Regions from separate parts of the Streptomyces sp. KM273126 genome, predicted to be linked through region 1. Evidence: predicted binding sites of a transcription regulator. Region 1 holds the regulator's gene; the other holds the start of a gene.
What was found. Region 1 encodes HrcA, which represses chaperone genes, less so after heat shock. Its sites were predicted from a motif close to TTNGCACTCNGNNNNNCNGAGTGCNAA; they were not measured.
Positions count from the first base shown of each region.

Region 1 (7,674 bases):
GGGGGCGAGGAACAACCCCGGTCAGCCCCACCGCCCCGTCCGCGTAAGCAGCAACGCCGCAGCCGCCGTACCAGCCGTCGACGTACGAAGCACACTGCGACCGAGACGGTACGCCCGCGCCCCCGCCTCCTCGAACAGCGCCAGCTCCTCCGGCGACACCCCACCCTCGGGCCCCACCACCAGCACGATCTCCCCGGCAGCGGGAAGGTCGACGGTCGCCAGCGGATCGTCTCCGGACTCGTGCAGCACACCCGCGAAGTCCGCCCCGGCGAGCAGCGCGGCAACCTGCTTCGTCGTCGCCGCGTCCGCGACCTCGGGAAAGCGAACCCGCCGCGACTGCTTCCCCGCCTCACGCGCCGTGGAGCGCCATTTGGCCAGCGCCTTCAGCCCTCGCTCGCCCTTCCACTGGGTGATGCAGCGCGAGGCCGCCCAGGGCACGATCGCGTCCACCCCGGTCTCGGTCATGGTCTCGACGGCCAGCTCACCCCGGTCGCCCTTGGGCAACGCCTGGACGACGGTGATGCGGGGCGACTCCGGGGGCTCGTCCCGCACGGGTGCCAGGTCCGTGACCACCAGCCGGTCCCTGCCGTCGGCGGTCTTCACCACGCCTTGCGTCCACCGCCCGCACCCGTCCGTGAGGGTCACGTCCTCACCGGGCCGCAGCCGCTTCACGGACACCGCGTGCCGTCCCTCGGCACCGTCGAGGACGAACTCCGCCCCCACACCGTCCAGTTGGTCCACGACGAAAACCGGCGCGGTCATCAGGCGACGCCCTCCGCCGAACCCTCCGGGCCCGCGGACAGCTCCGCCCTCGCGGCGGCCAGCTCCGTCGCCAGCACCTCCACCAGCTGCCCCGCGGGCAGCTCCCGGGCCATCCGGTGTCCCTGCCCCGCCCACAGCGCCATGCCCTGCGGATCGCCGGCCTTGGCCGCCGCCTTGCGCAGTCCGGAGGTGAGGTGGTGGACGTGGGGGTACGCGGCGGGGGCGTACGGGCCGTGCTCGCGCAGGAAGCGGTTCACCAGCCCGCGGGCCGGGCGTCCCGAGAACGCGCGCGTCAGTTCCGTACCGACGAACAGCGGGTTACTCAGAGCCTGCTTGTGCAGCGCGTTGGCACCGGACTCGGGTGTCGCGAGGAACGCCGTGCCGAGCTGCGCCGCACACGCCCCGGCGGCGAGGACCGCGGCGATCTGGCTGCCCCGCATGATGCCGCCGGCCGCGACGATCGGAAGCGAGACGGCCTCGCGGACCTGGGCGAGGAGGGAGAGCAGACCGATGCCCGCGCGGTCCCGCCCGGGGTCGTCGTGGTGGGTGCCCTGGTGCCCGCCCGCCTCCACGCCCTGCACGATCACGGCGTCGGCCCCGGCGCTCTCCACGGCCAGCGCCTCGTCGGCCGTGGTCACGGTGACGAGGGTCAGTGTGCCCTTGGCGGAGAGGGCCCGGAGGACGTCGGGGGCGGGACAGCCGAAGTGGAAGGAGACGACCGGCACGGGGTTGTCGAGGAGGACGGCGAGCTTGGCTTCGTAGCCGTCGTCGCGCCCGCTGTCGGGGTTGCCCAGCTCGGCCTTGTACCAGGCGGCCTCGGCGGCGAGCTGGTTGGCGTACACCTCGACGGCGGCCCGGTCGGCGTAGTCGGGCTGCGGCATGAAGAGGTTCACGCCGAAGGGGCGGGCCGTGAGACCACGCAGTTGCTTGATCTCCTGGTGCATGCCGTCGGCCGTCTTGTACCCGGCCGCGAGGAAGCCGAGCCCGCCGGCCTCGCACACGGCGGCGGCGAGCTGTGGCACGGAGACCCCGCCCGCCATGGGGGCCTGCACGATCGGTGTGGGGAAAAGATCGGTCAGCGCGGAGGACATGACGGCATGTTGTCACGTCCTCCGCAGGAGTCCGAATCCGGCCTTCCACCTGGGCACAGGCCAGGGGAACGGGCACGCTTCAGGAACGGTGGAGGGGTTCCCCTCACGGGCAGGATCAGGGCGAGCTCAGGGCTGGGTCAGGACGGAGCCAGGGCGAGCTCAGGGCTAGGTCAGGACGGGGCCAGGGCGAGATCAGGCCAGTCGGCGACACCGCCCAGCGGCACTCGGTAGCCTCCGCCGGGCGCGGGAACAGCTCCCGCGCCCGCCCACGTCAGCGCCCGTTGAACGCGTCCTTCAAACGGGAGAACAAGCCCTGCTGCCCCGGCTGGAACTGCCCCGTCGGCCGCTCCTCGCCCCGCAGCTTCGACAGCTCGCGCAGCAGGCGCTCCTGCTCGGGGTCGAGCTTGGTCGGGGTCGTGACCTCGACGTGCACGATGAGGTCGCCGCGGCCGCCGCCCCGCAGATGCGTGACGCCGCGCCCGTGCAGCGGGATCGACTGGCCGGACTGGGTGCCCGGGCGGATGTCGACCTCCTCCAGGCCGTCGAGGGTCTCCAACGGCACCTTCGTGCCGAGTGCCGCCGCGGTCATCGGGATGGTGACCGTGCAGTGCAGGTCGTCGCCGCGGCGCTGGAACGTCGAGTGCGGGAGCTCGTGGATCTCGACGTACAGGTCGCCTGCCGGGCCGCCGCCGGGGCCGACCTCACCCTCGCCCGCGAGCTGGATCCGCGTGCCGTTGTCGACACCGGCCGGGATCTTCACGGTAAGCGTGCGGCGGGACCGCACCCGGCCGTCGCCCGCGCACTCGGGGCACGGGTTCGGGACGACCGTGCCGAAGCCCTGGCACTGCGGGCAGGGGCGGGACGTCATGACCTGGCCCAGGAAGGACCGGGTGACCTGGGACACCTCACCGCGGCCGCGGCACATGTCACAGGTCTGGGCGGACGTGCCGGGGGCAGCGCCCTCGCCGTTGCAGGTCTTGCAGACGACGGCCGTGTCGACCTGGATGTCCTTCGTCGTGCCGAAGGCCGCCTCGTCGAGCTCGACATCCAGCCGGATCATCGCGTCCTGGCCCCGGCGGGTGCGCGACCGCGGGCCGCGCTGGGACGCCGTACCGAAGAACGCGTCCATGATGTCCGAGAAGTTCCCGAACCCGCCGGCGCCGAAGCCGCCCGCACCGCCGCCCGCCTGGGACAGCGGGTCACCGCCGAGGTCGTAGACCTGCTTCTTCTGCGGGTCCGACAACACCTCGTACGCGGCGTTGATCTCCTTGAACCGCTCCTGCGTCTTCGGATCGGGGTTGACGTCCGGGTGCAGCTCGCGCGCGAGTCTGCGGAACGCCTTCTTGATCTCTTCCTGGGACGCATCGCGGCGCACGCCGAGTACGGCGTAGTAGTCCGTGGCCACTTACGACTCCGCCAGGATCTGTCCGACGTAACGTGCCACCGCTCGTACTGCTCCCATCGTTCCCGGATAGTCCATGCGGGTCGGTCCGACCACGCCGAGTTTTGCTACTGCCTCGCCGCCCGAACCGTAGCCCACTGAGACCACGGACGTGGAGTTGAGTCCCTCATGCGCGTTCTCATGGCCGATACGCACGGTCATGCCCGAATCCTTCGCCTCGCCCAGCAACTTGAGGAGCACGACCTGCTCCTCCAGCGCTTCGAGCACCGGCCGGATCGTGAGGGGGAAGTCATGTCCGAAGCGGGTCAGATTGGCGGTTCCGCCGATCATCAGCCGCTCCTCCCGCTCCTCGACGAGCGTTTCCAGAAGGGCGGAGAGCACGGTTGAGACGCTGCCGCGGTCCTCGACGTCGAAGGCCTCCGGAAGGTCCTCCACGAGTTGCGGCACGTCCGCGAAACGGCGGCCCGCCACACGGCTGTTGAGCCGTGCGCGCAGATCCGCGAGGGATGTTTCCCCGAACGGGGCGTGGCAGTCGATCATGCGCTGCTCCACCCGCCCGGTGTCCGTGATCAGTACGAGCATCACGCGCGCGGGCGCCAGCGACAGCAGCTCTACGTGCCGCACCGTGGACCGCGTGAGCGACGGGTACTGCACGACGGCGACCTGCCGCGTGAGCTGCGCCAGCAGCCGTACGGTCCGGCCGACCACGTCGTCCAGGTCGACGGCGCCCTCCAGGAAGTTCTGGATGGCGCGCCGCTCCGGTGGGGTCATCGGCTTGACCGCGGCCAGCTTGTCGACGAAGAGGCGGTAGCCCTTGTCGGTGGGGATGCGCCCGGCGCTGGTGTGCGGCTGGGCGATGTACCCCTCCTCTTCGAGGGCCGCCATGTCGTTGCGGACGGTGGCCGGGGAGACACCGAGCCTGTGCCGCTCGGTGAGCGCCTTGGAACCCACCGGTTCCTCGGTGCCGACGTAGTCCTGGACGATGGCGCGCAGCACTTCGAGCCTGCGTTCGCTGAGCATCGCGCACACCTCCAGTACTTCCGTCCTTGCGCGTCCCCGCGCGTCCTTGCGACTCCCCCTTGGCACTCACCGCGGGCGAGTGCCAGCATTCCCACCAGTGTACGGCGGTGGGGTACGGCCCCGGCAAGGGCGGCCACGCCTTGTCATGCCGACGTGTACCGACGTGTCCCGCGATGTCGTACCGGCGAGTACACGCGGAACGCCGGCACAGGGAGAATCCGTCGCCCCTGAGGGCCTGGGGTTAGCGTCGGCGTATGACGGTGAGTTGGGAAGAGTCCGGGTGGGAGGAACTTGGCCCGCGCGTGGGGCGCTGTCGCCTTCCGGTGTGGGACTGCACGGCCGGGCTGGTCGTCGGGGACGGTTCCGCTCTCATGATCGACGCGGGGTCGAGCCTGCGCGAGGGCGCGCGGTTGGGCGCCGAGGCGCGGTGGCTGCTGGGTGGCGACCTCCGTGTGACACATCTCGCGCTCACGCACCCGCACTTCGACCATGTCTTCGGGGCGGCGTCCTTCGCGGGAGTCGAGGTGTACGGCGCGGTGGGCGTGGACATGGTCCTCACCGGCGACCGCGCACGCGAGGAACTGCGGGCCGACGCCGTGCGGTACGGCCTGGACGCTCAGGAGGCCGCCGCTGCCGCGGACCTCCTCGTCCGCCCCCGCCACCACGTCAGCGGGGAGTGGACGCTGGACCTGGGCGGCGGCACGCAGGTGCTCCTGGCGAACGTCGGCCCGGGCCACACGGCCCACGACCTGGCGGTGCTGGTGCCCGGCTCGCCCTCGTCGCCGGAGGTGGTCTTCTGCGGTGACCTGGTCGAGGAGTCCGGCGAGCCCCAGGCGGGTCCGGACGCCGTCCCCGCGCACTGGCCGGCCGCGCTGGACCGGCTGCTGGACCTGGGCGGCGAGGACGCGGTGTACGTGCCGGGGCACGGGGCGGCGGTGGACGCGGCGTTCGTACGGGCGCAGAGAGACGCGCTGGCGGCCCGCTTCGGCGTGTCGTGATGACCGCCGCTCCGGTTACCGCTCCGGTTCTCGTATCGTCATCCGAATGCGCCAGTACTCGCCGGACCTGACCCCGCCGTGGAAGAAGCCCAAGCCCGTACCGGAAGTCCCGGCGGAGCCCGGGCTGGTGGTCGAGGAGCCCGGGACCGGCTTCTGCGGCGCGGTGATCCGCTGCGAGGCGGGCACGGTGACCCTGGAGGACCGCTTCGGCAAGCACCGGGTGTTCCCGCTGGAGCCGCGGGGGTTCCTGCTGGAGGGCCGCGTGGTGACGCTCGTACGGCCGCCTTCGGGCCCTGCCCGTACCACCCGCACGGCATCCGGTTCGGTGGCCGTCCCTCGCGCACGCGCGCGCGTGGCCCGTGCCGGGCGCATCTACGTGGAGGGCCGCCACGACGCCGAGCTCGTCGAGAAGGTGTGGGGCGACGATCTGCGCATCGAGGGCGTGGTCGTGGAGTACCTGGAGGGCGTGGACGACCTGCCGGCCATCGTCGCGGACTTCGCGCCCGGCCCGGACGCCCGCCTGGGTGTGCTGGTGGACCACCTGGTGCCGGGCAGCAAGGAGTCCCGTATCGCCGAGTCGGTGACGAGCGAGCACGCTCTGGTGGTGGGCCATCCGTACGTGGACATCTGGCAGGCCGTGAAGCCGGCGTCGGTGGGCATCCCGGAGTGGCCGCAGGTGCCGCGCGGACAGGACTGGAAGACGGGGGTGTGCCGGGCGCTGGGCTGGCGTGTGACGAACACCGGGGAGGCGTGGCAGCGGATCCTCGGCTCGGTGCGCTCTTACAAGGACCTGGAGCCGGAGTTGCTGGGGCGGGTGGAGGAGCTGATCGACTTCGTTACGGATAGCGGTGGGGCCTGACGCCGGGGAATGTTCCGAAGTCGCTGGTGTCCAGTTCGAGTCCCAGAACCTCCAGCGGCAGTGGGTCTCCGAATTTGATGATCTCCTGGCGCCGGTAGTCGGCGTCCTCACCCAGGCCTGCGGGGTTCGTCAGCAGGACGCATTGCGCCATGATCGGGTCGGCGATCAGGTAGGCGGGGACTTTGCCAGCGGCGTAGATCGACCGTTTGACTCCGTAGTCCCGTGTGACGCTGGTCTTGGAGACGACCTCCACGACCATGGTGATCAGCGGGGACGGCAGAAGGCGGCCCGAGTCGGGCAGGGCGTCAGGAGCCACAACCACCAAGTCTGGAACGGGCTCGCTGGCCTCGTCGACAATGTCGACGTCCTGTGTCTGAAGGGAGTACCAGCGTTCCAGTGGGATCTGCCTGCCGATCAGCATCACGATGACGTTGTGCACCAGATCAGGGCTGGCCATCATCACGATTTCCCCCCGGAGAAGCTCGGCAGTGACGCCCTCCGGAGGTTCGAACCCCTCGAAGAACTTGGTCATTCCGTACTCGTCCACAGCGGTCATCTCCGTGGCCCTCCACATCCGCCGCGTCCTTTTGGCGGCAGCCTACGAAACAGGGTAGGGACCGAACCGGAGTTCCGCACCGATTCACTCGCCGGAGTGATCAGTCGACCAAGTCCCTGACCACTGCATCCGCCAGCAACCGCCCCCGCAACGTAAGGACTGCCTTCCCCTCCTCGTACGGCCCGCCCTCCAGGAGCCCGTCCTCCAATGCCCGCCGCGAAGCCTTGAGGCCCTCATCCCGCAGGAGCGACAGCGGACAGCCCTCCCGCAACCGCAGCTCCAGCAGAATCCGCTCGACCCTCCGGTCCTCCTCCGCGAGCACCTCACGCCCGGCGCCCGGCGAGCGCCCCGCCGCCAGCGCCGCCGCGTACGCCCCCGGGTGCTTCACGTTCCACCAGCGCACCCCGCCAACGTGGCTGTGGGCGCCGGGGCCCGCGCCCCACCAGTCGGCGCCGCGCCAGTACAGCTCGTTGTGGAGGCAGCGGCCCGCGGCGGACGTGGCCCAGTTCGAGACCTCGTACCAGGAGTAGCCCGCCGCGGACAGGGTCTCGTCCGCGATCAGGTAGCGGTCCGCGTGGACGTCGTCGTCCGTCATCGGGACCTCGCCCCGGCGGATACGCCGCGCGAGCTGCGTGCCCTCCTCGACGATCAGCGCGTACGCCGACACGTGGTCAGGGCCCGCCCCGATCGCCGCGTCCAGGGAGGCCCGCCAGTCGTCGTCCGACTCCCCGGGGGTGCCGTAGATCAGGTCGAGGTTGACGTGCTCGAATCCCGCCGACCGGGCCTCGGCGACGCACCGCTCGGGGCGGCCGGGGGTGTGGGTACGGTCCAGCACTCGCAGCACGTGCTGCCGGGCGCTCTGCATGCCGAAGGAGATCCGGTTGAAGCCACCCGCCCTCAGCGCGTCGAGATACGCCGGGTCCACCGACTCCGGGTTCGCCTCCGTGGTGACCTCCGCGTCGTCCGCGAGCCCGAACTCGTCCCGG
Region 1 covers NZ_SJXB02000001.1:251,729-259,402, forward strand. Annotated here, with positions in the region: gene E0500_RS01045 (16S rRNA (uracil(1498)-N(3))-methyltransferase) at 22-762, opposite strand; gene E0500_RS01050 (nitronate monooxygenase) at 762-1,853, opposite strand; gene dnaJ (molecular chaperone DnaJ) at 2,125-3,258, opposite strand; gene hrcA (heat-inducible transcriptional repressor HrcA) at 3,259-4,275, opposite strand; gene E0500_RS01065 (MBL fold metallo-hydrolase) at 4,530-5,273, shown strand; gene E0500_RS01070 (DUF3097 domain-containing protein) at 5,320-6,132, shown strand; gene E0500_RS01075 (Uma2 family endonuclease) at 6,110-6,688, opposite strand; gene hemW (radical SAM family heme chaperone HemW) at 6,789-7,674, opposite strand, start outside.

Region 2 (7,674 bases), 2.9 Mb from region 1:
GAAGGTACTGCCCCGGGGCCTGCTCGGTGGGATCACTGCGAAGGGGAACAAGTTCGGGCCCCAGTAGGGAATCCCGGCAGGCCGAACCCCGGTGGGAAAATGGGGGTGTCAGCCGGACCCAGGGGGGCTGGGAGGCGGTGTCATGACGTTCGTGCAGCTCATCGACTGCAAGACAACCCGGTTCGACGAGATGAACCGGCTGATGGACACATGGGTCGAGCAGACCAAAGGCAGGCGGACCGCCACGCACAACATCATCGGCAAGGACCGGTCCGACACGTCGCACCTGATCGAGATCGTGGAGTTCGGATCGTACGAGGAGGCGATGCGGAACTCGAAGCTCCCGGAGACCGGACGTATCTTCCGGGACATGGTCGCGCTCTGCGACGAGAGCCCCACGTTCACCGATCTGGACGTGGTGCGGGACGAGCAGCTGTACGCGGCCAACGTCCGCAGGCTCTTCGAGCTGGCGGCCACCGAGGGCGATCTGCCTCCGCTCAACGACGTGTACGCGGAGAGCTACCACGACCACGACCCGGCCAATGAGCAGGACAGCATCGGGCTGGACGCCATACGCAGGGACATACGGATGTGGCGCGGCGGCTTCGACTTCGCGTTCACGATCGAGGACCAGATCTCCCAGGGCGACCGGGTGTCGACGCGGTGGACCTGGAACGGGACCCACAAGGGTGAGTTCCTGGGGATCGCGGCCACGGGCAGGAAGGTCGGCATGACCGGGACCACGATCTTCCGCTTCCAGGAGGACGGGAAGATCGTCGAGGGCTGGTGGCAGTACGACCGGCTGGGGCTGATGGCTCAGCTCGGGGCGCTCGACGCGCTGGAGAGGTGAGGAGGCAGGCCGGTCCGGACGACGCCGGAAGCAGACACCGGACGGCGCCGTAAGCGGAACGGAAGCAGACCGGACAGGCGAAGGCCCGGCACCCCCGAAGGGGCGCCGGGCCTCACGGCGATATGCCGGGTGCGTCAGTGGGCGTGGCCGTGGCCGTGACCCGCGGCGGCCGGCTCCTCCTCTTCCTTCTTCTCGACGACCAGGGTCTCGGTCGTGAGGAGGAGGGAGGCGATGGAGGCGGCGTTCTCCAGGGCGGAGCGGGTGACCTTGACCGGGTCGATGACGCCGGCCTTGACCAGGTCGCCGTACTCGCCGGTGGCGGCGTTGTAGCCGTTGCCCTTTTCGAGCTCGGCGACCTTGGAGACGATGACGTAGCCCTCCAGGCCGGCGTTCTCGGCGATCCAGCGCAGCGGCTCGACGGCGGCCTTGCGGACGACGGCGACACCGGTGGCCTCGTCGCCGGTCTTGTCGAGGTTGCCCTCCAGGACCTTCACCGCGTGGACGAGCGCAGAGCCACCACCGGAGACGATGCCCTCCTCGACCGCGGCGCGGGTCGCGGAGATGGCGTCCTCCAGACGGTGCTTCTTCTCCTTCAGCTCCACCTCGGTGGCGGCGCCGACCTTGATCACGCACACGCCGCCGGCCAGCTTCGCGAGGCGCTCCTGGAGCTTCTCGCGGTCCCAGTCGGAGTCCGTGGTCTCGATCTCGGCCTTGATCTGGGCGACGCGGCCGGCGACGTCCCCGGCCTGGCCACCGCCGTCGACGATGGTGGTGTCGTCCTTGGTGATGGTCACACGGCGGGCGGTGCCGAGCACGTCCAGGCCGACCTGGTCGAGCTTGAGGCCGACCTCCTCGGCGATGACGGTGCCGCCGGTGAGGGTGGCCATGTCGCCGAGCATCGCCTTGCGGCGGTCACCGAAGCCGGGGGCCTTGACCGCGACCGCGTTGAAGGTGCCGCGGATCTTGTTGACGACGAGGGTGGAGAGGGCCTCGCCCTCGACGTCCTCGGCGATGATCAGCAGCGGCTTGGAGGAGCCCGCCTGGATGACCTTCTCCAGCAGCGGCAGCAGGTCCGCGATCGAGGAGATCTTGCCCTGGTGGATGAGGATGTACGGGTCCTCCAGGACGGCCTCCATGCGCTCCTGGTCCGTCACGAAGTACGGCGACAGGTAGCCCTTGTCGAAGGCCATGCCCTCGGTGAAGTCCAGCTCCAGACCGAAGGTGTTGGACTCCTCGACGGTGATGACACCGTCCTTGCCGACCTTGTCCATCGCCTCGGCGATGAGCTCGCCGACCTGCTGGTCCTGGGCGGACAGCGCGGCGACGGCGGCGATGTCGGACTTCTCTTCGATCGGGCGGGCCGAGGCGAGCAGGTCCTCGGAGACCGCGGCGACGGCGGCGTCGATGCCCTTCTTCAGGGCGGCCGGGGAGGCACCGGCGGCGACGTTCTTCAGGCCCTCGCGCACGAGCGCCTGGGCGAGCACGGTGGCGGTGGTCGTACCGTCACCCGCGATGTCGTTGGTCTTGGTCGCCACCTCCTTCACCAGCTGGGCGCCGAGGTTCTCGTACGGGTCCTCGACCTCGACCTCGCGGGCGATGGTCACACCGTCGTTGGTGATGGTGGGGGCGCCGAACTTCTTGTCGATGACGACATTGCGGCCCTTGGGGCCGATCGTCACCTTCACCGTGTCGGCGAGCTTGTTGACGCCGCGCTCAAGGGCGCGACGGGCGTCCTCGTCGAACTTCAGGATCTTCGCCATGGGAGCGTTGGCCCTCTCGGAAATCTAGAGGTGTGCTAGGTGTGCTAGCGGTGAATGAGCTGCGCCCCTGGCACCCGGCTGATCAACGGCGGGGCCAGGGGCGCAGCTGTAAAGCAGAACCGGTGGTTCCGGGTGAACTACTTCTCGATGATCGCGAGCACGTCGCGAGCCGAGAGGACGAGGTACTCCTCGCCGTTGTACTTCACCTCGGTGCCGCCGTACTTGCTGTAGAGCACCACGTCACCGACCTTGACGTCGAGCTCGACGCGCTTGGCGTCCTCGATGCGGCCCGGGCCCACGGCGAGGACGACGCCCTCCTGGGGCTTCTCCTTCGCGGTGTCCGGGATGACCAGGCCAGAGGCCGTGGTCTGCTCGGCGTCCAGCGGCTGGACCACAATGCGGTCCTCGAGCGGCTTGATGGCAACCTTGGAGCTGGCGGTCGTCACGATCCGACCTCCCCCTTCGGAGATCTCACGGGGTTAACTGTCTGAGGTGGCGACCAGGTCGATCCGTCGTCGCGGGTGCCGGACCTGCCCGTCGCGTTGTTGGCACTCTCCAGGGGGGAGTGCCAGACCTGAGACTATGACCGCGATTAGCACTCGGTCAAGCGGAGTGCCAATTGCCTGCGGCGCGGCGGGGTTTCCGTAGGCGCGCGCGTGGTCTCCGGCGCACCGGAGATGGGGGTGCCGACCCTGAGGGCTCCGCCTCCAGACCCCCGTTTCGGCCTGAACGGCCTCGCCCTCAAACGCCGGACGGGCCGGCTGGGCTTGGCGCCGGCCGCATGAACCGGCCCTCAGAGATAGTCCTCCAGGCGGGCCACGGCGTACCCCTGCTCGGTCACCCGCTTCATGAAGTCGCGGATCATGTCGGGCATCGTGCCCTTCCACTGCCCCTTCCCCCGGAAGTGACTGAGGACGATGTCGCCGGGGTGGAGGTTCCGGCCCGCCTCGCGGTAGGCCCAGCGGCCCGGGAAGACCTCCTCGTTCCACAGGAGGACGGCCTTGATGCCGCAGGCCTTGGCGGCGCGCAGGGTGTCGCGGTCGTAGCTGCCGTACGGCGGGCGGAAGAGGGCGGGCCGCTTCCCGAACTGCTTCTCCATGACGTCCTGCATTCCGCAGATCTCGCGCTTCTGCTCCGCGTAGGGGAGGCGCCGCAGATAGCGGTGGCGGAGGGTGTGGTTGTTCAGGCCGACGCCACGGTCCCGCACTTGCCGGAAGTAGCCGTAGTCGCTCCTCACCACATTGTCGGTGAGGAAGGCGGTGTACGGGATCTTCAGGTCGCTCGTCATCCGCAGGAACGCCGGGTCCTTCTCGGCGCCGTCGTCGATGGTGAGGAACACGACCTTCTCCCGGGTGGGGATGCCGGTGACGACGGGCGGCAGACCGTCTCGTTGGTGCCCGGCGACCTCGAACCCCTTGCGGGTCCGCAGGACCGGCTTCTTCGCCGGGGGCAGCGGCGGCGCCATGGGCACCCTGCCGAGCCCCCAGCGGTTCGTGGCGGCGACCTGGACGGTGTACGACCGGAGCAGCTTCGAGGCGTACGCATCGAGGGCGCGCGCGGGGGGCGCCTGGAGGGGGTCCTGTCTGCCGTGGTCCCGCTGCGCCCCCGCGCCCCGCTCGACCTCCGAGGACGTGTCACCCCGATCGGCCTCCGAAGACGTGTCGTGCCGATCGGCTGCGCCCCCGCACGCGGAGGACGCCAGGGCGGAGACGGCCAGGACGACCACGACCCCCCGGACCCCCGTCCACTTCGCACGCTTTTGATCATTTTGTCGTACGAGTCGCATGTTGCTGCATCCTCGCAGTCCATCCCCCACCGCCCGGCCCGACACCGCCACCGGCCGCGCACCATCCACCGACTGGCCGACAATGATCGGGTGAACGACCTCGCGCCCCTGGACTCCTTCGCCGCCCTCCTCACCCCCGAGGGCCTGGCCCTCCTCGACGAGGTGCGTGGCACCGACCCGGCGGCGGAGCTGGCCGTCGCGACCCGGCTGCGCCGCGACCACCCGGCCGGCCTCGTCTCGGCCGCCCTCACCCAGGCTCGGCTGCGGCAGCGGGCGGTGGCCAAGTTCGGGACGGCGGACGCGGAGCGGATGTTCTTCACGCCGAACGGCGTCGAACAGTCCACGCGCACGTCGGTGGCGACATACCGGGCGAACCGGTTCACGGCGCTGGGAGTGCGGTCCGTCGCCGACCTGTGCTGCGGCATCGGCGGCGACGCGATCGCGCTGGCCCGTGCCGGAATCCGCGTCCTGGCCGTCGACCGGGACCCACTGACGGCCGCCGCGGCCCGCGCGAACGCCGAGGCCCTCGGACTCGCCGACCTGATCGAGGTACGGGAGGCAGATGTGACGGAGGTGGACACGTCCCCCTACGACGCCGTGTTCGTCGACCCTGCGCGACGCGGAGGCCGTGGCCGGATCTTCGATCCCGAGGCCTACTCGCCTCCTCTCTCCTGGGCCGTGGACAACGCCCTCAAGGCACCGCACGCCGCACTGAAGATCGCCCCCGGTGTGCCGCACGAGGCCGTGCCGCCGCAGGCCGAGGCCGAGTGGATCTCCGACGTCGGGGACGTGAAGGAGGCGGTGCTGTGGTTCGGCACCGAGCCGGGCCTGGTGCGGGCCACCCTCCTCCCCGGCCCGCACACCCTGCTCGGCCGGGGCCTGCCCAATCCCCAGGTCCGTTCACTGGGCCGCTACCTGTACGAACCCGACGGCGCCGTCATCCGCGCCCACCTGGTCGCCGAGGCCGCCACGGACCTGGACGGCGGCCTGATCGACGAGACCATCGCCTACGTCACCGCCGACGAGCTGCGCCCCACCCCGTACGCCACCGCCTACGAGATCACCGGCCAACTCCCGTTCAATGTCAAGAAGCTGAAGGCCCTGCTCCGCGAGCGCGAGGTCGGCGTCCTGACCGTGAAGAAGCGCGGCTCGGCGGTCGATCCGGAGGAACTGCGCAGGAAGGTGCTGCCGAAGCCGCACGGGCGTAACGCGGCGACCGTCTTCCTCACCCGGGTCGCGGGAGCCCCGACGATGCTGCTCGGACACCCCGCACGGCCCGGCGAACCGGCCGCCTGACACGCCTTCCCCCACGAACGGCGGTGGCCGGAGTGCGATCCGCGTGGAGCACCACAAGACTGAACGCGACACCACAGACGCCACCGACGCCCAAGGCAGGACAGGAGGCGAGGACTCTCGTGTTTCGCGGCTTCAAGAACTTCCTCATGCGCGGCGATGTCATCGTCGTGGCCGTGGGTCTGGTCGTGGCGCTGGCGTTCAGCACGCTGATCAAGGCATTCACCGACTTCGTGATCAACCCCCTCGTCGCCAGGGCTCAGGGCGGCAAGTCACCCGGCCTGGGCTGGCAGCTCGGACAGCCGGGCAACACCGCCACCTATCTGAACCTCGGCTCGTTCATCGCCGCGCTGATCTACTTCATCATCTTCATGGCGGTCATCTACTTCCTGATCGTCGTTCCCTACAAGCACTACCAGGCCAAGCGCGGCGTGACGGTGTTCGGCGAACCCACACCCAGCAGGACGTGTCCGGCCTGTCTGCAGGACGACCTGCCCAAGGCGGCGACCAAGTGCCGCTACTGCGGCACCGACCTCACTCCCGCGCCCTAGCCGGGCCCGGTCGCCTCCGCCGCCCGCCGCAGCAGGAGTTCCCGCTCCCGCTCGTTGCGCGTCAGCTCCGCCGCCCGCTCGAACTCCGCCCGGGCCTCCTCCGTACGGCCGAGGCGGGCGAGGAGGTCACCGCGGACGCTGGGGAGCAGGTGATAGTCCCGTAGGGCCGGTTCGGCGGCGAGGTGGTCGACGATCTCCAGGGCCGGGCGCGGACCGTCGGCCATCGAGACGGCGACCGCCCGGTTCAGCTCGACGACCGGGGACGGGGTCCGGGCGGCCAGCAAGCCGTACAAAGCAGCGATGCGCGTCCAGTCGGTTTCCTCGTACGTGTAGGCCTGGGCGTGGCACGCCGCGATGGCGGCCTGGAGCGCGTACGGGCCGGAGGCACCCCCGGCGGCGGCACTGGCGCGGCCGAGCGCGGCGAAACCGCGGGCGATCAGCATCCTGTTCCAGCGGCGGCGGTCCTGGTCCTTCAGCAGCACCGGCTCACCGGACGGACCCGTACGCGCGGCCGCCCGCGCCTCCTGGAGCTCCAGCAGCGCCATCAGCCCGTGCACCTCGGGCTCCTTGGGCATCAGCTGGGCGAGCACCCGGGCGAGCCGGAGGGCGTCCTCGCACAGGGCGGGCCGCAGCCAGTCGTCGCCGGCGGTGGCCGCGTACCCCTCGTTGAAGATCAGGTAGATGACCTCCAGGACGGACCCGAGCCGGGCCTCCCGCTCGGGCCCGTACGGCACCTCGAAGGCGACCCCCTTGGCGGCCAGCGTCCGCTTGGCGCGCACGATGCGCTGGGCCATGGTCGCCTCGGGAACCAGGAACGCACGGGCGGTCTCGACCGTGGTCAGCCCTCCGAGGAGGCGGAGCGTGAGCGCGATCCGCGCCTCGGCGGACAGGACGGGGTGACAGGCGGTGAAGACGAGCCGGAGCAGATCGTCGTCGATGTCGTCGGGATCGGAGGGCTCGTCGAAGTGGTGCGCGCCGGTCAGGGACAGGTCCCGTCCGACCTCCTCCAGCTTCTGTGCGTACCGTTCCCGCCGCCGTACGAGATCGATGGCCCGGCGCTTGGCCGTCGTCGTCAGCCAGGCGCCCGGGTTGTCCGGCACCCCGTCCCTCGGCCACTGCTCCAGCGCCGCGACCAGCGCGTCCTGCGCCAGTTCCTCCGCGATGCCGACGTCCCCCACGATCCGGGCGACACGGGCGATGACGCGGGGCGACTCGATCCGGAAGACGGCCTCGATGGTGCGGGTGGCGGGCTCCGTCGGCTCCGGGGAGCCGACGGGCCCGGCGGGCCGCTGGGGCGGGGTGGGCTGCGGTGTCACAACCCACCATCAGACACCCGTACGGGCCGCCGGGCCAATGAACGGCCCCCGTCAGCCTCCCTGGATCTCCCGGACCTCGCAGGTCACCGTCCACTCGGGCCCGTGCACCCGCACGAAC
Region 2 covers NZ_SJXB02000001.1:3,116,029-3,123,702, reverse strand. Annotated here, with positions in the region: gene E0500_RS13555 (SDR family oxidoreductase) at 1-67, shown strand, start outside; gene E0500_RS13550 (ester cyclase) at 143-850, shown strand; gene groL (chaperonin GroEL) at 985-2,610, opposite strand; gene groES (co-chaperone GroES) at 2,748-3,056, opposite strand; gene E0500_RS13535 (polysaccharide deacetylase family protein) at 3,404-4,396, opposite strand; gene E0500_RS13530 (class I SAM-dependent methyltransferase) at 4,487-5,692, shown strand; gene E0500_RS13525 (MscL family protein) at 5,812-6,240, shown strand; gene E0500_RS13520 (DUF6596 domain-containing protein) at 6,237-7,556, opposite strand; gene E0500_RS13515 (YciI family protein) at 7,608-7,674, opposite strand, start outside.
Region 2: a site for HrcA is predicted at 3,203-3,229, ahead of groES (co-chaperone GroES). Genes of this name have one in related genera too.